DNA from 2 places in the Burkholderia latens genome. Region 1 is predicted to be linked to the other one. Evidence: predicted binding sites of a transcription regulator. Region 1 holds the regulator's gene; the other holds the start of a gene.
What was found. The regulator LexA, encoded in region 1, represses DNA repair genes until DNA is damaged. The targets are predictions, from matches to a motif close to ACTGTATNNNNATACAGT.

Region 1 (4,715 bases):
GACGACGCCGACGCGGCGGCGCGCATGCCGCGCACGCGACGGAACCGGTTCGCCGCACAGTGAAATCGCGCCGGCATCGGGGTACGCAAGGCCAAGCAGCATCTTCAGCGTCGTGGTCTTGCCGGCGCCATTCGGCCCGAGCAGGCCGTAGCATTCGCCAGCCTGCACGTGGAAGGACAGGCCGTTGACGACGAGCTTGTCGCCATAGCGCTTTTCGACGTTCCGGAAATCGATCGGTGCAACGGACATGGGCGGGTTTGTCGTTGTAAGCGGGCGCGTATCGCGGCCGGCCGGGCCGGCTTGCCGGCGTGCGAACGGATCGCGCGCATGCGTGTCACACGCGCATGGCCGACGCGACCGTGCATCGGCGGCACGAATGGGCCATTTTAGTGCATCGGTTGCATCCGATCACGGCATGTCCGCGCAGCGCGGTGCATGCACGCGCCGATCATGCACCGCATCATCGCCGACCCGCCCCGCGTGGCGAATCAGCGTTTTCCATCCCTTGCGTCCGCAATTGCGGCGCACCATGATGAGTGCATAGCGCACGTAGTCGCGATAGGGAGGTTTCATGGCTAGCTACAACAAGATTCTGCTCTGCTACGACGGCACACTCGAAGGGCGCAAGGCACTGCGGTGCGGAGCCAATCTCGCGCTGGATCTAAAGGCGGAAACGCATTTGCTGTCGGTTGTCGACATGCGTTCCAGCATCGCGCAAAGTGCCGGGCTGCTCACCGACGTCGCGTGCGGCCGCTTCGAAGAAACCGCGCGCGAGATCCTGCAGGAAGGCGTGAACTGGCTGCGCGAGCGCGGCGTTCAGGCGGAAGGGCATTTCGCGTTCGGCTATCCGATCGACGAAATTGCGAATCTCGCGACGGAAATCAACGCCGATCTCGTCGTCGTCGGCCACCGGTGCCGCAGCGGCTTGTCGAGATGGTGGATGGGCTCGGGCAACACGCAACTGCTGGATCGCGTGAATTGCAGCATTCTCGTCGCGTGTTCTTCGGCGGAAGAGCAAAAGGCCGAGATCGCGCGCGAGCGCGAAGCGGCGATCGCGAGCGGCACTTAACACCGCACCCGATATCGCGAGCGCGTGACCGGGCGCGGTGTGCCGCCATTCATGCCGGTTTCGCGCCGCGCTGCGTTGGCGGCATCTCATCCGCTCGAAGCACGCTCACGCGTGCAGGTCGATCGCGGACAGCTTCCAGGAAAACAGCCCGACGCGGTGGAAGATCGCTGCATAGCGCGTGCCGTCGGCGCTGCGCTGGTAGGTCACGACGAATTCATCGATATTCCGATAGCCCGCACTCGTTTGCTGCGGATGGCCTGCGTCGCTGGGTCGGGCCGGTGCGGGCGCTGCCGCAGGCGGGGCCGGCGCAGTCGTAATCGTGCTACTGCCGGGTTGCGGCACGCTGGCGGCGGTGCCTGGGGCCGCAGGCACTGCCGCTGGTGGTGCTGCTGCGTTGCCACGCGTGCCGTCTGGCGCAGCGTCCGACCAATCGGGCGGCCTTTCGCCGGGATTGCCGCGCGGCGGGATCCCGCTCATCAGCGCCGCTACGCCTTCCGGTGTCGCATACGCATCGACCAACGGGCCGATCAATGCAGACCCGATCAGCGCGCCGATCACCGCGAACGGGTTGTCCTTCTTCACTGCATCGATCCGGCGCATCAATTCTTCCGTGACTTGCTGTTTCAAGCTGATGCGCAGCGACGGGAAATCGACGTATTCACTGACCGCTTGCGCATCGCGCGCGTCGACCGCCGATTTCAGGCGACCGAGTGCGATATACGGGGAAGCGTACGCGTAGCCGATCGCCGCGAATACGGCGACGGCCAACACGACGATCAGCAGAGGTTTGAGCCGCAACGTGCGGCCCGTTGCTCCAGTCACGATGCCTCCGGGTGGACGGGTTCCGCTATCAGAGACCGCCGTGCGTGGCCGATCGTTCCTCGGCGATGCAGCGATCGATCATCCGGCACACGGCATCGATCGTGCCCACCATGATCAGGCGCGACCGGCCGTGATAGACGCGCACCGGCGCCCGGCGCGCCGGTTCCGCGTGATTGAGGCCGGCATTCAGCGAGACGCGCGCGAAGGCGGGAAGCGCTGACGGCAGCAGCGACGCCTGCCGTTCAACTGCGACTTCTTGGCTCACCACGGGCGCCGCGGCGGACAGCGGCGCGCAGGGCGTGCGGCCGCGCAGATGACGCAGGCGGCCGAATTGACGGAAAGGCAGCAGACGGGAAAGGCGTTCCATGGTGTTCTCCTCAGCGAGACCGATTGTCAGAGTTCGCCCGAGCGGATCAGCCCGACGGCGATGCCTTCCAGCGCGAACTCCGCGCTGCCGGCCTTGACGAAGATGTTTTCGTAATCCGGGTTCTCCGCGATCAGCTCGATGCCGCCGGGGCGGCGCATCAGGCGCTTGACCGTGACGTCGTCGCCAAGACGCGCAACGATGATCTGGCCATCCTTCGCTTCGGTGCGCTTCTGCACCGCGAGGAGGTCGCCATCGAGAATGCCGGCGTCGCGCATCGACAGCCCGCGGACCTTCAGCAGGTAGTCGGGCTTGCTCGTGAACAGCGCCGGATCGCACGCGTAATGCTGCGAGATGTGCTCCTGCGCGAGGATCGGGCTACCGGCTGCGACCCGGCCGACCAGCGGCAGCGACAGTTGCATCAGGCCGGCGTGCGGCAGCGTGAACTGATGCGGGACGTCGTCGACGCCGAGCAGCCGGATGCCGCGCGACGCGCCGGCCGCGAGCTCGATCACGCCCTTGCGCGCCAACGCACGCAGGTGCTCCTCGGCCGCGTTCGGCGAACTGAAGCCGAGCTCGGCGGCGATCTCGGCGCGCGTGGGTGGAAAACCGGAGCGCTCGATCGCGCGGCGAATCAAGTCGAACACTTGCTGCTGACGGGCGGTGAGTTTGGTCATGGCTGAACTGTATGGATAGACAGTGAGCTGTATTTTTATACAGTACTTCGCGAATTTCAAGTGTTACTTGAGGTTCGCCGCGATCGCGCCGGTTCCGGCGTCATTTTGTGCCGCCCTGACGCCGGTTCGTCTGCCGCAACCGTCCGCCCAGTCTGCGTTAGCACTTTTGAGTATTAAAAAATGAAGAACGATTATTTTTAATCATGTAACCCGTTCGATAGACTGGCCCGACATCGCAACATCGACAACACTGGAGAACCAAGGATGGCGAAGCGCAATACGGGGCTGGTGGGCGGAGCGGGCCGCCTGATCGCAACACTCGCGCTGGGGGCGGCGGCGGCGCTGGGCGTCGCGACCCACGCGCAGGCCGATACGACCTTCCTGAACGTGTCGTACGACCCGACGCGCGAGCTGTACCAGGATTTCAACCAGGCGTTCGGCAAGGAGTGGAAGGCGAAGACGGGCGAGACGGTCAACTTCAAACAGTCGCACGGCGGCTCGGGCGCACAGGCGCGCTCGGTGCTGGACGGCCTGCAGGCCGACGTCGTCACGCTGGCGCTCGCGTACGACATCGACGCGATCGCCAACAAGGGCCTCGTCAACAAGGACTGGCAAAAGCGCCTGCCGGACAACGCGTCGCCGTACACGTCGACGATCGTATTCCTGGTGCGCAAGGGCAATCCGAAGGGGATCAAGGACTGGGACGACCTGACCAAGCCCGGCATCTCGATTGTCACGCCGAACCCGAAGACCTCCGGCGGCGCGCGCTGGAACTATCTGGCCGCGTGGGCGTATGCGGTGCACAAGCCGGGCGGCAACGAGCAGAGCGCGAAGGAATTCGTGACGAAGCTGTACAAGAACGCCGGCGTGCTCGATTCGGGCGCGCGCGGCGCGACGACGAGCTTCGTGCAGCGCGGAATCGGCGATGTGCTGATCGCGTGGGAAAACGAGGCGTTCCTGTCGATCAAGGAATTCGGCACCGACAAGTTCGAGATCGTCGTGCCGTCGGTGAGCATCCTGGCCGAGCCGCCCGTCGCGGTGGTCGACAAGGTGGTCGACAAGAAGGGCACGCGCAAGCTGGCCGAGGCGTACCTGAATTTCCTGTACAGCCCGCAAGGCCAGGAGATCGCGGCGCGCAACTACTACCGTCCGCGCGCGAAGAACGTGCCGGCGGAACTGACGAAGCAGTTCCCCAAGCTGAAGCTGTACACGGTCGACGACACGTTCGGCGGCTGGACGAATGCGCAGAAGACGCATTTCGCGGACGGCGGCGTGTTCGATTCGATCTACAAGCCGCAGTAACGCACGCAACACCATAACGACAGCGGCGCGCCACGACAGCGCGCAGCATCCCCGGCGGGCCGCCGGCGCGAGAGAGCATTCTTCGCGCCGGCGTTTGCGTCGGGCCCATGAGCAGCATCGCCCCAGCAAGAGCATCCGATGACGACGTACACCTTTCGCAAGCCGAGCGCGCTGCCCGGTTTCGGCGTGACGCTCGGCATCACGGTGGCTTATTTGAGCCTCGTGGTGCTGATCCCGCTCGCCGCCACATTCCTGAAAACCGCGACGCTGTCGTGGGGCCAGTTCGTGACCGCCGTCACGTCGCCGCGCGTGCTCGCGTCGTACCGGCTGACGTTTTCGGCCGCACTCGGCGGCGCACTGATCAACGCCGTGTTCGGCTTTCTCGTCGCGTGGGTGCTGGTCCGCTACACGTTCCCGTTCAAGCGCGTCGTCGACGCGATCGTCGACCTGCCGTTCGCGCTGCCGACGTCGGTCGCCGGCA
Region 2 (4,715 bases), 590 kb from region 1:
CGTCGGCTGCCGCTTGCGCCGCGCCACCGGTGGACGAGCTCGTCGTGCCGCCCGGTTTCCACGTCGACGTACTGACCGACGCCGTGCCGGCGGCCCGGGAGATGGCATGGTCGCCGCGCGGAATCCTGTATGTCGGCTCGCGCGAAGGCCGCGTCCAGGCCCTTGCGATGCACGAGGGCCGGATCACAGCCCGCTACGTGATCGCAGCCGGGCTCGACATGCCGGTCGGCGTCGCCTATCGCGATGGCGCGCTCTATATTTCCGCCGTGTCGCGCATTCTGCGCATCGACCATGTCGACGACCGGCTCGCGAAACCGCCCGCCCCGGTAGTCGTAACGGACGCGCTTCCGACCGATCACCACCACGGCTGGAAATTCATCGCGTTCGGCCCCGACGGCAAGCTTTACGTGCCAGTCGGCGCGCCCTGCAACGTGTGCCTGCGCGACCGCGACCGCTACGCGATCATCGCCCGCATGAACGCCGATGGCAGCGGACGCGAGGTGTTCGCCCGCGGTGTGCGCAATACCGTCGGCTTCGCATGGCACCCCGACTCGGGAGAACTGTGGTTCACCGACAACGGCCGCGACCTGATGGGCGACGACGCGCCCGACGACAAGCTGAACCGCGCTCCGCGCGCGGGCCTGGACTTCGGCTTTCCCTACTGCCATGGCGGCGACCGGCCCGACCCGGAATTCGGGAGCCCCGACGTGTGCCGCCGCTATGTGCCGCCGGTGCTGAAACTCGGCGCACACGTTGCGGCACTGGGCATGCGGTTCTATACGGGGCCGATGTTTCCGGCGTCGTATCGGAACAACGTCTTCATTGCCGAGCACGGTTCGTGGAATCGCAGCACGAAGGTCGGCTACCGCGTGATGCGCGCGGTCGTGTCCGCGGACGGCAGTCACGCGCGAGAGACGCCCTTCATCACGGGCTGGCTGCGCGCTGACGGCACTGTATGGGGACGGCCGGCCGACGTACTGCCACTGCCGGACGGCTCGCTGCTCGTCAGCGACGACTACGCCGGGGCGATCTACCGCGTCACTTATGCGGCACCTTGACGCAGGTGACGGGTGACCCACGTGGACCGGGCATCGTAGAATGCGTGCCGGGCCAAGCGCCCGCGCCGGCCCGCCGCCGCCCATGCCAACGATAATCCGCCGCCACTCATGTCCAGCAGCACCGCATCGTCCCGCCGTTTCCGCTCCAAGACGCTCACCGCCGCGCTCGCGTTTCTGTTCGGTTCGCTCGGCGCGCATCGCTTCTACCTGTACGGCTTTCGCGACGTGTACGGCTGGGCGCACCTGCTCGCAACGATCGTCGGAATTCCCGGCTTTCTGCTGCTCGCGGCAACCCAGCGCACGGCCACGCTCGGCTGGTGGCTGGCTGTGCCCGGCGCGATCTCGCTGCTGGCCGCGTTCCTCGCTGCGCTCGTCTACGGGCTGCGTCCCGACGAAAAATGGGATGCGCAATTCAATGCCGACACGGGCAAGCAGAGCCGCTCTGGCTGGACGGTGATCTTCATCGTAATCTTCTCGCTGTTGATCGGCGCGTTCTTGCTGATGACCGCGCTCGCGCTGTCGTTCCAGACGTACTTCGAATCGCAAGTCGAAGCGGCGAAGCAGATTTCGCAGTAAGCGCAGCCGCGCCGATCAGAACAGACTCAACTGCATGTCGTCGCGCGACTTCGCACCCGTTGAGCCCGCTACCGTGCGCCGTGCTGCCTCAGGGACCGCCGGCGCGCTGCGAAACCGCGACATATCCAGAATGCCGTTCCTGCGCTCGTTCAACCCGAGCCGCTTGACGGCCTGACGGAAACGCTGCCGCAACAGGTCGGCCCAGATCCCCTCGCCCTTCATCCGTTTCGAGAAATCCGAGTCGTAATCCTTCCCGCCGCGCATGTCGCGCACACGATTCATCACGCGCTCCGCGCGATCGGGAAAATGCGCGGCGAGCCAGTTCTTGAACAGCGGCGCGACTTCCCACGGCAGTCGCAGGACGATATAGCTCGCGTGCGTCGCACCGGCTTCCGCGCACGCCTCCAGCACACGCTCCATGTCCGGCTCGGTGACGAACGGGATCATCGGCGCAATGCTGACGCCGACCGGCACGCCCGCGTCGCGCAGCGCGCGGATCGTCCGCAGCCGGCGTGCGGGCGTCGCCGCACGCGGCTCGAGCGTGCGCGCGAGATCGGCGTCGAGTGTGGTGATCGTGACGGCCGCCATCACCTGCCCGCGCTCGGCCATCGGCGCAAGCAAATCGAGATCGCGCTCGATCAGCGAAGATTTGGTGATGGCGGCAAACGGCAGTTCGTGATCGTGCATGACCTGGATCACGCTGCGCGTGATGCGCAGATCGCGCTCGACCGGCTGGTATGCGTCGGTGTTGACGCCGAGCGCGATCGGCTCCGGCACGTAACGCTTGCGCGAAATCTCCCGCTCGAGCAGCTCGGCCGCGTTGACCTTCGCATAGATCCGGCTCTCGAAATCCAGACCGGGAGACAGGCCGAGATAGCTGTGCGTCGGACGCGCAAAGCAGTAGATGCAGCCGTGCTCGCAACCGCGATACGGATTCAGCGACACGCTGAACGGAATGTCGGGCGACTGGTTGTGCGTGAGGATGCTTTTCGCGCGCTCCTCGAATACCTGCGTGCGCAGCGGGGCGGGCAGATCGGTATCGTCCGATTCGTGCGTCCAGCCGTCGTCCACCGCTTCGCGCAGCGCCGTTTCATAGCGCCCCTGCAGATTGTCGACCGCACCGCGCCCCTTGCGGGGCACGGGCGGCGCTATCGGAAATTCGTTGTCGGACAGATCGTCCATGCGCTCACCCGTTCGCCTGCACCCAATACTGTACATTTATACAGTATTGGGTGCAGTGTGCCAAGGGCGAGATAAAGGGTTCGACACGCGGCCAGGCAACGGGCCGAGGCAGTGGTCATTCGCCGACCGAAATCGTCAGCGTCTCCTTGATTTCCTCCATCACGACGTAGCTCTTGGACTGCACCGCACCGGGCAGTTGCAGCAGGATGTCGCCGAGCAGCTTGCGATAGTCCGCCATTTCGCCGATCCGTGCCTTGATCAGGTAGTCGAAATCGCCGGAGACGAGATGGCATTCGAGCACCTCGTCGATCTTCATCACTTCACGGCGGAACTGCTCGAACATGTTGCCGCCCTTGTGGCCGAGCGTGATCTCGACGAATACCAGCAGCGCCGCGCCGAGCTGCGCCGGATCCACGCGCGCGTGGTAGCCGGTGATGACGCCGTCGCGCTCCATGCGCCGCACCCGCTCGATGCACGGTGTAACGGTAAGCCCGACCTGTTCCGCGAGGTCCTTCATCGCCATCCGGCCGTCGTCCTGCAGCAGTTTGAGGATGCGCCGGTCGAGCTTGTCGAGCGAGCGTACTGGCTGGCGTTGCGTTCTCATTTCTTTATGCTGAAAACCTGAAAAATACGATAACAAAACCTGCACATTCGACAATAACATAGCGCAAAAAACTAGATCAGCTAGAGGTTACACGGAGCCGCAGGTGCGCCCGGCCTCGACCTGATTTCTTCGATCTGGAGCAGCTATGCGAGTCGTCATTCTGGGCAGCGGTGTGGTGGGCGTGGCAAGCGCGTATTACCTCGCGCGGGCCGGTCATGAAGTCACGGTGATCGACCGGGAAGCCGGCCCGGCGCTCGAGACGAGCTTTGCGAACGCGGGCCAGATCTCGCCCGGCTATGCTGCGCCGTGGGCCGCGCCCGGCGTGCCGTTGAAGGCCGTCAAGTGGATGTTCGAAAAGCACGCGCCGCTTGCGATCCGGCTCGACGGCACGCGCTTCCAGCTCCAGTGGATGTGGCAAATGCTGCGCAACTGCACGGCCGAGCGCTATGCGGTCAACAAGGGCCGCATGGTGCGCCTCGCCGAATACAGCCGCGACTGCCTGCAGGCGCTGCGCGCCGACACCGGCATCCAGTACGAAGGCCGTACGGGCGGCACGCTGCAGCTGTTCCGCACGCAGCAGCAGCTCGACGGTGCGGCAAAAGACATCGCCGTGCTGCAGGAAGCGAACGTGCCGTTCGAACTGCTGTCGCCGGCAGAGCTCAAGAATGCCGAACCGGCGCTCGCCGCCGTATCGCACAAGCTGACGGGCGGCCTGCGCCTGCCGGGCGATGAAACCGGCGACTGCCAGCTCTTCACGACGCGCCTTGCGGCGCTTGCCGAATCGCTCGGCGTGAAGTTCCGCTACAACACGCCGATCGATGCGCTCGCGATCGCCGGCGGCAAGATCGCCGGCGTGCAGTGCGGCAGCGAGACGGTGCGCGCGGATGCGTACGTCGTCGCGCTGGGTTCGTACTCGACGAACTTCATCGCGAACCTGATGAAGATTCCCGTGTATCCGCTGAAGGGGTATTCGATCACTGCGCCGATCGTGAACGAGGCGGCCGCACCCGTGTCGACGGTGCTCGACGAAACGTACAAGATCGCGATCACGCGTTTCGACCAGCGCATCCGTGTCGGCGGGATGGCCGAAATCGTCGGCTTCGACAAGAACCTGCGCGCGGCGCGGCGCGAAACGCTCGAAATGTGCGTGAACGACCTGTTCCCGGGCGGCGGCGACACGTCGAAGGCGACGTTCTGGACGGGCCTGCGCCCGATGACCCCGGATGGCACGCCGATCGTCGGCCGCACGCCGGTGTCGAACCTGTTCCTGAACACCGGCCACGGCACGCTCGGCT

Region 2: WK25_RS05050 (PA0069 family radical SAM protein) is a predicted target of LexA. The motif match lies at 2,844-2,861, and genes of this name have one in related genera.

The regions. Positions count from the first base shown of each region.
Region 1 is NZ_CP013435.1:1,667,289-1,672,003, forward strand. It holds gene nodI (nodulation factor ABC transporter ATP-binding protein NodI) at 1-249, opposite strand, end outside; gene WK25_RS31175 (hypothetical protein) at 409-573, opposite strand; gene WK25_RS07875 (universal stress protein) at 572-1,069, shown strand; gene WK25_RS07880 (DUF2939 domain-containing protein) at 1,175-1,891, opposite strand; gene WK25_RS07885 (hypothetical protein) at 1,920-2,258, opposite strand; gene lexA (transcriptional repressor LexA) at 2,285-2,932, opposite strand; gene WK25_RS07895 (sulfate ABC transporter substrate-binding protein) at 3,197-4,234, shown strand; gene cysT (sulfate ABC transporter permease subunit CysT) at 4,373-4,715, shown strand, end outside.
Region 2 is NZ_CP013435.1:1,077,481-1,082,195, reverse strand. It holds gene WK25_RS05060 (PQQ-dependent sugar dehydrogenase) at 1-1,058, shown strand, start outside; gene WK25_RS05055 (NINE protein) at 1,167-1,634, shown strand; gene WK25_RS05050 (PA0069 family radical SAM protein) at 1,650-2,816, opposite strand; gene WK25_RS05045 (Lrp/AsnC ligand binding domain-containing protein) at 2,932-3,420, opposite strand; gene WK25_RS05040 (D-amino acid dehydrogenase) at 3,566-4,715, shown strand, end outside.